Regions from separate parts of the Streptomyces sp. NPDC086835 genome, predicted to be linked through region 2. Evidence: predicted binding sites of a transcription regulator. Region 2 holds the regulator's gene; the other holds the start of a gene.
The links. The regulator HspR, encoded in region 2, represses chaperone genes until heat shock. The targets are predictions, from matches to a motif close to TTGAGNNNNNNNNNCTCAA.

Region 1 (4,411 bases), on a different contig from region 2:
CGGGCCCATGTGAAGGGGACAAACCGATCGGGCGGCCACGGGGACTGGCCCGCCCGCGTGGGCTGCGGGGCGCTCAGGCCGGCCGGTGGTACAGGCTGACCAGCGGTGCGTGGGTGTGCCAGCCAAGGGACTCGTAGAGCGCCCGGCCGTCCGGTGTGCCGCCCAGTACGCCGACGCGGGCTCCGTGGTCGAGGGCGGCGTTGTGGAGCGTGTGCATCACCAGCCGGCCGAGGCCCTTGCGGCGGTGCTCGGGGGCGGTCTCCACCTGGTCGACGACGGCCGTGCGCCCGGTGGGGGCGATCTGGGCGCGTGCCGCGAACGAACCGTCGGGTCCCACGACCAGGGCCCGCACGACACCGCCGCGCGTCCAGGTCCTCAGCGTGTAGCCGGCGGGCACGGTGGTCGGGGTCCGGCGCAGCTCGGTGGACATCAGCCAGCCGGGCTCGTCGACGGCCCACTCGGGGCCCGCCCATTCGAGGACGCGGTCGGGATCGGCGAAGACCTTCAGCCAGACCGTCGGCGCGGCCACCTCTGCGGCGACCTTGCGCACGGTGGCCTCGTCGTCCGCGGTGAGGACGTGGCGGGTGGCGTGCTTGACCTGGCCGACGTCCACCGTGAAGCCCCAGGGTCTGGGCACGGGGTCCGCGGCGCCGCGCGAGACGACCCAGCCGTGGACCCAGGCATGGACGATTTCCGCGGTCGACCGGAAGGGCATCCGGGAACTCCTCAAGCGAGTCGGTAATAGATGCTGTCCTGCGGTGGTCATTACATAATGCGGTGCCGGGCGATCGCGAGCCGATTTCGGGGTGACGTAGGTCACGGGGGCGCTCACGGCGCCGGCCGCGCCGCCTTGGTCCCGTGAACCGCTGTGTACTCCGCGGTCAGCCACGGCCCGAGCTCCTCGACGAGCGTGCGGATCACCGCCTCGTCCGGGGTCGGGCTGCGGGCGGCCGCGGCGGCCGCCCGCATCTGGGCGGCCCGCTGCGGGTAGTGGCCGGCGAACAGCTCCGCCGACGCCTCCAGATCGCTGGTCCAGCCGCCCCACGGGGGCATGACCAGCGTGAAACCCGACCGTACGAGCCGCCGCGCGGCCGTCCGGCACAGGGTGCGCCGGTCGGTGTCCGTCACGGCGGCCCGCAGCCGGGCTTGCCAGCGCGGCAGGACGAGGGCCAGGTCACCGTTGGTCTCACGGGCCAGCAGTGAGGTGGGGTACTGGGCGGGAAGGCGGGCGGCGAGGTCCTCGCCCGTCAGCGGGGTGCACAGGCAGGAGATGAAGAAGCCCAGGTCGTACCGCTCCGCTTCGGCGAGTGCCGTCCCGGCGCCGTCGAGCAGGATGCCGGCGCCGTCGATCGCGGCGGACTCTCCGTCGAGGGCCGCCTCCGCCGCGTCGGCGTCCGTCCGGTCCCGGGCCGTGGGCTCCGCGTGCAGGACCAGCAGCAGGTCGAGGTCCGAGACGCCGGGCACGGCGGTGCCGCGCGGAATGCTCCCGTAGAGATAGGCGCTGTGCAGCCTGCCGTCCGAGAAGCGGCCGGCGATCTCCCTGCGGGCGGCGGCCACCACCGGTGCGAAGGCCGGGGTCACGCGGTCGAGCGCACCCTCGCGTGCGATGGTCCCGTCCGGGTTCAGCCCTTTGCTCTCCATCGGGTCACTGTCGCCCGTGTCGCGCCCTGTCGCCCACCGGATTTCGCCGATCGCTCACAGCGAACACCGGCCGGGGAACAATCAAGGGCTCATAACCATTGAGTCGATACAGCTCAACTTGACTGCCTAAGGGGAGATCATGGCTGCCGATATCAAGGCGAACTCACCGCTCACACTGCCCGTCCTGCCGCTCGACGACGAGGTCGTGCTGCCCGGCATGGTCGTGCCGCTCGACCTGTCCGACACCGAGGTGCGGGCAGCGGTCGAGGCCGCCCAGGCTGCCGCCCGGCCCTCCGGCAACAAGCCGAAGGTGCTGCTCGTTCCCCGGGTCGACGGCACCTACGCCGCGACCGGTGTGCTCGGCACCGTCGAGCAGGTCGGCCGGCTCTCCGACGGCGACCCCGGTGCGCTGATCCGCGGCGTCGGCCGCGTCCGCATCGGCGCCGGCACCACCGGACCCGGCGCGGCCCTGTGGGTCGAGGGGACCGTGGTCGAGGAGACCGTGCCCGACCCGCTGCCCGGCGCGGTGACCGAACTGGTCAAGGAGTACAAGGCGCTCGCCACCGACTGGCTGAAGAAGCGCGGCGCCTGGCAGGTCGTCGACCGCGTGCAGCAGATCGACGGCATCTCACAACTCGCGGACAACTCCGGCTACTCACCCTTCCTGACCACGGCCCAGAAGATCGAGCTGCTGGAGACCAGTGACCCGGTCGCCCGGCTGAAGCTCGCCACCGAGCAACTGCGCGAGCACCTCGCCGAGCAGGACGTGGCCGAGGCCATCGCCAAGGACGTCCAGGAAGGCGTCGACAAGCAGCAGCGCGAGTTCCTGCTGCGCCGTCAGCTCGACGCCGTACGCAAGGAACTGCGCGAGCTCAACGGCCAGGACGGCGAGGACGAGTCCGACGACTACCGGGCCCGCGTGGAGGCGGCCGACCTGCCGGAGAAGGTCAGGGAAGCCGCGCTCAAGGAGGTCGAGAAGCTCGAACGGGCCTCCGACCAGAGCCCCGAGGGCAGTTGGATCCGCACCTGGCTCGACACCGTCCTCGAACTGCCGTGGAACGAGCGTACGGAGGACTCGTACGACATCCAGGGCGCCAAGGCCGTGCTGGACGCCGAGCACGCGGGTCTGCAGGACGTGAAGGAGCGGATCACCGAGTACCTGGCGGTGCGCAAGCGGCGCGCCGAGCGGGGGCTGGGCGTGGTCGGCGGGCGGCGCGGGGGCGCGGTGCTCGCGCTCGTCGGCCCGCCCGGTGTCGGAAAGACCAGCCTCGGCGAGTCCGTGGCGCACGCCATGGGACGCAAGTTCGTCCGCGTCGCGCTCGGCGGCGTACGGGACGAGGCCGAGATCCGCGGCCACCGGCGTACGTACGTCGGCGCGCTGCCCGGCCGGATCGTGCGTGCGATCAAGGAGGCCGGCTCGATGAACCCGGTCGTCCTGCTCGACGAGATCGACAAGGTCGGCTCCGACTTCCGCGGCGACCCCGCGGCGGCCCTGCTCGAGGTCCTCGACCCCGCGCAGAACCACACCTTCCGCGACCACTACCTCGAGGTCGAGCTCGACCTCAGCGACGTGGTGTTCCTCGCCACCGCCAACGTGCTGGAGGCCATCCCGGAGGCGCTGCTCGACCGTATGGAGCTGGTGCGCCTGGACGGCTACACGGAGGACGAGAAGGTCGTCATCGCCCGTGACCACCTCGTGCCGCGCCAGCTGGAGCGGGCGGGACTCGAGGCCGGTGAGGTGACGCTCGACGACTCCGCGCTGCGCAAGCTGGCAGGCGAGTACACCCGTGAGGCCGGTGTGCGGAACCTGGAGCGGTCCATCGCGCGGCTGCTGCGGAAGGTCGCCGCGCAGCACGAGCTGGGGGACCGGGACCTGCCGTTCACCGTCACCCACGAGGAGCTGCGCGGGCTCATCGGCCGGCCCCACCACGTGCCCGAGTCCGCCCAGGACCCGGCCGAGCGCCGCACCGCGGTGCCCGGCGTGGCCACCGGGCTCGCCGTGACCGGCGCGGGCGGGGACGTCCTGTTCGTGGAGGCGTCGCTCGCCGACCCGGAGACCGGCGCGGCCGGACTGACCCTGACCGGTCAGCTCGGTGACGTGATGAAGGAGTCCGCGCAGATCGCGCTGAGCTTCCTGCGTTCGCACGGCGCCGAACTGGAGCTGCCGGTCGCCGACCTGAAGGACCGGGGCGTGCACATCCACTTCCCGGCGGGCGCGGTGCCCAAGGACGGGCCGAGCGCGGGCATCACCATGAGCACGGCGCTCGCGTCGCTGCTCTCCGGACGCCAGGTGCGTACGGACGTGGCGATGACCGGCGAGGTCTCGCTCACCGGCCGGGTGCTGCCCATCGGTGGCGTGAAGCAGAAGCTGCTCGCCGCCCACCGGGCGGGCATCACCACGGTCGTGATCCCGAAGCGGAACGAGCCCGACCTGGACGACGTCCCGGCGGAGATCCTCGAGAAGCTCGAGATCCACCCGGTGACCGACGTCCGGCAGGTGCTCGAGATCGCGCTGTCCTCGGCGGACGTGCCGGTGACCGCGGCGGCCTGACCCGTGCGGCACTGAGGGGCCCGGAGGGTGGTGATCCACCTCCGGGCCCCTCCGTCTGCCCCTCGGCCGCCGCACCGGGGCTCTTCGCGGGTCCCGCACAATGGACGGATGAAGACCCTGCGTGCCGACTGCGCGAACTGCTTCGGCCTGTGCTGTGTGGCGTTGCCCTTCGCCGCCTCGGCCGACTTCGCCGTGAGCAAGGACGCCGGCAAGCCCTGC
Region 2 (4,411 bases):
CTTGCCGAATGGACCGGTTGCCTCAATTATGACTTGGACAACGTGCATAAAGTTGAGTCTATTCCACTCAGGGTGCTGTCCGACAGAGCCCGGAGGTAGGTTCCGCCCCATGGCCATCGACCCTCGCAACCCCGGCGCGTCCTACCTCAGCTTCTGGCGTGATCACCACATGTGCACACTGACGACCCCGCGGCCGGACGGCACTCCGCACGTCGTCGCGGTGGGAGTCACCTACGACCCCGAGGGCGGCTTCGCCCGGGTGATCACCAACAAGAACAGCCGCAAGGTCGCGAACGTGCTGGCCGCCGGCCCGGAAGGGGCGCGGGTCGCGGTCTGCCAGGTGGACAGAGGCCGCTGGGCGACGCTGGAGGGCGTCGCGACGATCCGCACGGAGGCGGAGGTCGTGGCGGACGCGGTGAGCCGTTACGCGGAGAGGTACGGACGCACCCCGGCCCCGAATCCGGACCGGGTGGTCATCGAGATCGCTCTCACGCGCGCGATGGGCCGGGCATAACCGGGCCGGGCGCCGGACATGTTTCCGGGCAGCACAACGGCGCCATCGTGTTTCAGGTCCACGATGGCGCCGCTGTGTGGGGGAAGCACCTGAGCGATTTGAAACGACGGGGGAATCGCTCAGGCACTGCGGGGGGTGGCGGTGGTGTCCGGCTCGGCCAGCTGATGCTCACGCTGGTCGAGATTGACAAAAATCATGCCGTACCGGATGGCACAGCGGACTGGCTGAGGAGCCCCTCGGGGCCGGCGAAGACAGCGGTAGGCACGGACATCCTCGTCCTCCTCGCGCGCGACGACGATCGGCTCACCGAACAGGGTGACCATCAACGAGTCGCCACGGTGCGGAATCGCCGTGACGAGGTCGATGAAATGCCACCCGGACCTGTAAGCCGTCGCCATCTCCCGCCGGAACACGCGATCATCCGGCGGGATGGTCATGCGCCCGCGCCCGCGTCCACGGGAGCGGTCTCCCACGTGAGTTCGTCGGCCCCCGCGATCACCGCGCCCGCCGGCTCCGACTCCCAGGTCGGCTCACCGGCGATCACCGTGTGCGCCGGCTCGGACTCCCACGTCGGCTCACCACTCGTCCCTAGAACACTGAACGCGGCTGCGGCAACAGCAAGTGCGCCAAGTATGCGAAGCGTCCTGTTCATGGAGGATCTCCACCCCATTCTGTCCAATACCCTCCCCCCGCGTCTAAGACGATGTCTCACACCGAATGCTTCCACCAGCGACCACAGGCATCATGTTCCTGTAATTCAGGACCCTGAGGGGGTGTCAAATGGCGTCGAACAAGAACAATGTCGGGCATAGCCACAGTGCAGGCGAACTATGCGAAGCAGGGAAGAATCTCTACGCAACGGCACTGCGTACCGGCCAGGTTTCCCGGTCAGAGGCCGAGAGCGCACCCTGCCTGCTGGATCTCGCCCTGCTGCGCCCCGATCCCGACGACGCCGGCTGGCTCCGCCCGGTCCCGCCGTCACTCGCACTCAACCAGCTGATTCACCCCATCGAAAGGGAGATCCAGGAGCGCCGGCAGCTCGCCCTGTCCATCGTCGGCACGTTCGAGCCGTTCATGACCCTGACCGCCCAGGACCTGTCGACCAGACACGCCATCACCGTGCTCGAGGGCCTGGGCCTCATCAACGCCGCGCTGGACCGGGTCACCGCCGAATGCGCCGAGGAACTCCTCACCGTCCAACCCGGCAGCGGACGGCGCCCGGACACCCTGGAACACGGTCTGCGCCGGGCCGAGCCGCTGCTGAAGAACGGCGTGAAGATGCGCACGCTGTACCAGCACACGGCCCGCCACCACCCCTCGACATTGGCCTATGTCGAACGGGTCAGTCCCTACGGCGTGGAGGTCCGCACGCTCGAGGAGATCATCGACCGTCTGATCATCGTCGACCGCAAGGTGGCCTTCGTCCCCGCCCGCAGCGACCGGCAGGTCGCCCTGGAACTGCGCCACGAAGGGCTCGTGCGCTACCTCGTGGGCGTCTTCGAGCAGTTCTGGCTCCACGCCACACCGTGGGAGGAGCAACTGTCGTACGCGCCCGAGCTGGACGGCATCACCAGCGTGCAGCGCTCCATCGCCAAACTGCTCGTCGAAGGGCACGTCGACGACTCCATCGCCCGCCGCCTCGGGATGAACGTGCGCACCTGCCGCGCCCACATCGCCAAACTGAACGCCACGCTCGGCAGCGGCAGCCGCGCCCAACTCGGCTACCTGATCGCCCAGTCGGGAATCCTGGACGAGAGCCGCTGAATCCGCCCGGGCAGACGTGAAGGGCCGGGAGGCGCTTGCCTCCCGGCCCTTCAGGCGTCCGTGACGGCCTGGGCCGCCCCGGACGCGGGGCGTGCGACTACTCCGACCGCTTGGGCCGCCAGACGACCAGCGCGCTCGCCTGCTGGACGTCCTGGTACGGCACGAGATCACGCCGGTAGGAAGCGTGCACCTGCGCCTCGCGCTGCTGCATCGCCGCCGCCGCGCCGTCGAGGGCCGACGACAGCTCCGCGACCCGCTGCTGCAGAGCCGCGACCTGGTTCTCCAGTTCGATGATCCGCTTGATGCCGGCCAGGTTGATGCCCTCGTCCTGCGACAACTGCTGCACCGTACGGAGCAGTTCGATGTCGCGGGCCGAGTAACGCCTGCCGCGGCCGGCCGTGCGGTCGGGCGAGACGAGACCCAGCCGGTCGTACTGCCGCAGCGTCTGCGGGTGCAGGCCCGACAGCTGCGCGGCGACCGAGATGACGTACACCGGAGACTCGTCGGTCAGTTCGTACGGGTTGCGACTGCGCCCCGACCGGTCCATATCAAGCTCCCTTCGCGGCCTGGAACAACTCCGCCCGCGGATCCTCGTCCGCGGTGGCTTCGCGGTAGGCCTCCAGCGCTTCCCTGGCCTTGTCGCCGAGCTCGCCCGGCACGGCAACCTCGACGGTCACCAGCAGGTCGCCGCGGGTGCCGTCCTTGCGGACGGCGCCCTTGCCGCGGGCCCGCATGGTGCGCCCGGCGGGCGTGCCGGCCGGCAGCTTCAGCGTGACCGGCGGGCCGCCGAGCGTGGGCACCCTGATCTCGCCGCCGAGCGCAGCCTCGGTGAAGGAGACCGGCACCGTGACGGTGAGGTTGTCGCCCTTGCGGCCGAAGACCGGGTGCGCGTCGACGTGGACGACGACGTACAGGTCGCCGGCCGGGCCGCCGCGCTCGCCGGGAGCGCCCTTGCCGCGCAGCCGGATCCGCTGCCCGTCGGAGACACCCGCCGGGATGCGGACCTGCATGGTGCGCGACGAGCGGGCCCGTCCGCTGCCCTTGCAGACGTCGCACGGGTCCTGGGCGATGAGCCCGCGGCCCTTGCAGTCCACGCACGGGTCGGTCAGCGAGAAGGAACCGCTGCCGCCGCGGGAGACCTGGCCGGTGCCCACGCAGGTCGGGCACACCCGGGGCGTGCCGTTCTTGTCACCGGTACCGGAGCAGGCCTTGCACGCGGCGGAGCTGGACATCCGCAGCGGGACCGTGGCCCCGTCCACCGCCTCGGTGAAGCTGAGCGTCACCTCGGACTCGATGTCCTGGCCGCGGCGCGGCTGGGTGCGCGTGCCGGGGCCGGCGCCCCGGTTGAACAGGCCGCCGAACACGTCCCCGAGGCCGCCGCCGAAGCCGCCGGCCTGGCCGCCGGGGGCGCCTCCGAAGAGGTCGCCCAGGTCGAAGTTGAAGGTGCCGCCGGGACCGCCGGCGCCCGGAGCACGGAAGCCGCCGTTGCCGAACAGGGCGCGGGCGTCGTCGTACTCCTTGCGCCGCTTCGGGTCGCCGAGGATGTCGTTGGCCTCGGAGATCTCCTTGAAGCGCTCCTCGGCCTTGGCGTCACCCTTGTTGGCGTCCGGGTGGAACTCGCGGGCGAGCTTCCGGTACGCCTTCTTGATCTCGGCCTCTGTGGCGTCCTTGGGGACGCCGAGAACCTTGTAGTAGTCCTTCTCGACGAAGTCCTTCGTGCTCATCGACGTCCCTCCTTCCGGACGTTTCCTGCGTCAGCCCTCCTCGGGGCCACCGCTCTCCTCGTCGGCCGACTTCTCTTCCTTCTGTGCCGCGGGGGCCGCGCCCGGCTGGGGCTCGGCCACCGCGACCCGCGCGGGGCGGATCGTGCGCTCGCCGATGCGGTACCCCGGCTGGAGCACGGCGACGCACGTGGTCTCCGTGACATCCGGTGCGTACGAGTGCATCAGGGCCTCGTGGATGGTCGGGTCGAAGGGCTCGCCCTCCTTGCCGAACTGCTGCAGGCCCATCTTGGCGGCGGCCGTCTCGAGAGACTCGGCCACCGACTTGAACCCGCCCACCAGCTCCCCGTGCTCCCGGGCGCGGCCGATGTCGTCGAGCACGGGCAGGAGCTCGGTCAGCAGCGTCGCCGTG

Region 1: the regulator HspR is predicted to act here: its motif matches at 1,740-1,758, upstream of lon (endopeptidase La).

The regions. Positions count from the first base shown of each region.
Region 1 is NZ_JBIVAU010000002.1:815,299-819,709, forward strand. It holds gene ACIPJI_RS09850 (GNAT family N-acetyltransferase) at 74-715, opposite strand; gene ACIPJI_RS09855 (nucleotidyltransferase domain-containing protein) at 829-1,641, opposite strand; gene lon (endopeptidase La) at 1,781-4,192, shown strand; gene ACIPJI_RS09865 (pentapeptide repeat-containing protein) at 4,301-4,411, shown strand, end outside.
Region 2 is NZ_JBIVAU010000012.1:227,924-232,334, forward strand. It holds gene ACIPJI_RS32135 (pyridoxamine 5'-phosphate oxidase family protein) at 110-514, shown strand; gene ACIPJI_RS32140 ((2Fe-2S)-binding protein) at 634-951, opposite strand; gene ACIPJI_RS32145 (hypothetical protein) at 948-1,166, opposite strand; gene ACIPJI_RS32150 (helix-turn-helix transcriptional regulator) at 1,295-2,278, shown strand; gene ACIPJI_RS32155 (heat shock protein transcriptional repressor HspR) at 2,376-2,825, opposite strand; gene dnaJ (molecular chaperone DnaJ) at 2,827-4,002, opposite strand; gene grpE (nucleotide exchange factor GrpE) at 4,033-4,411, opposite strand, start outside.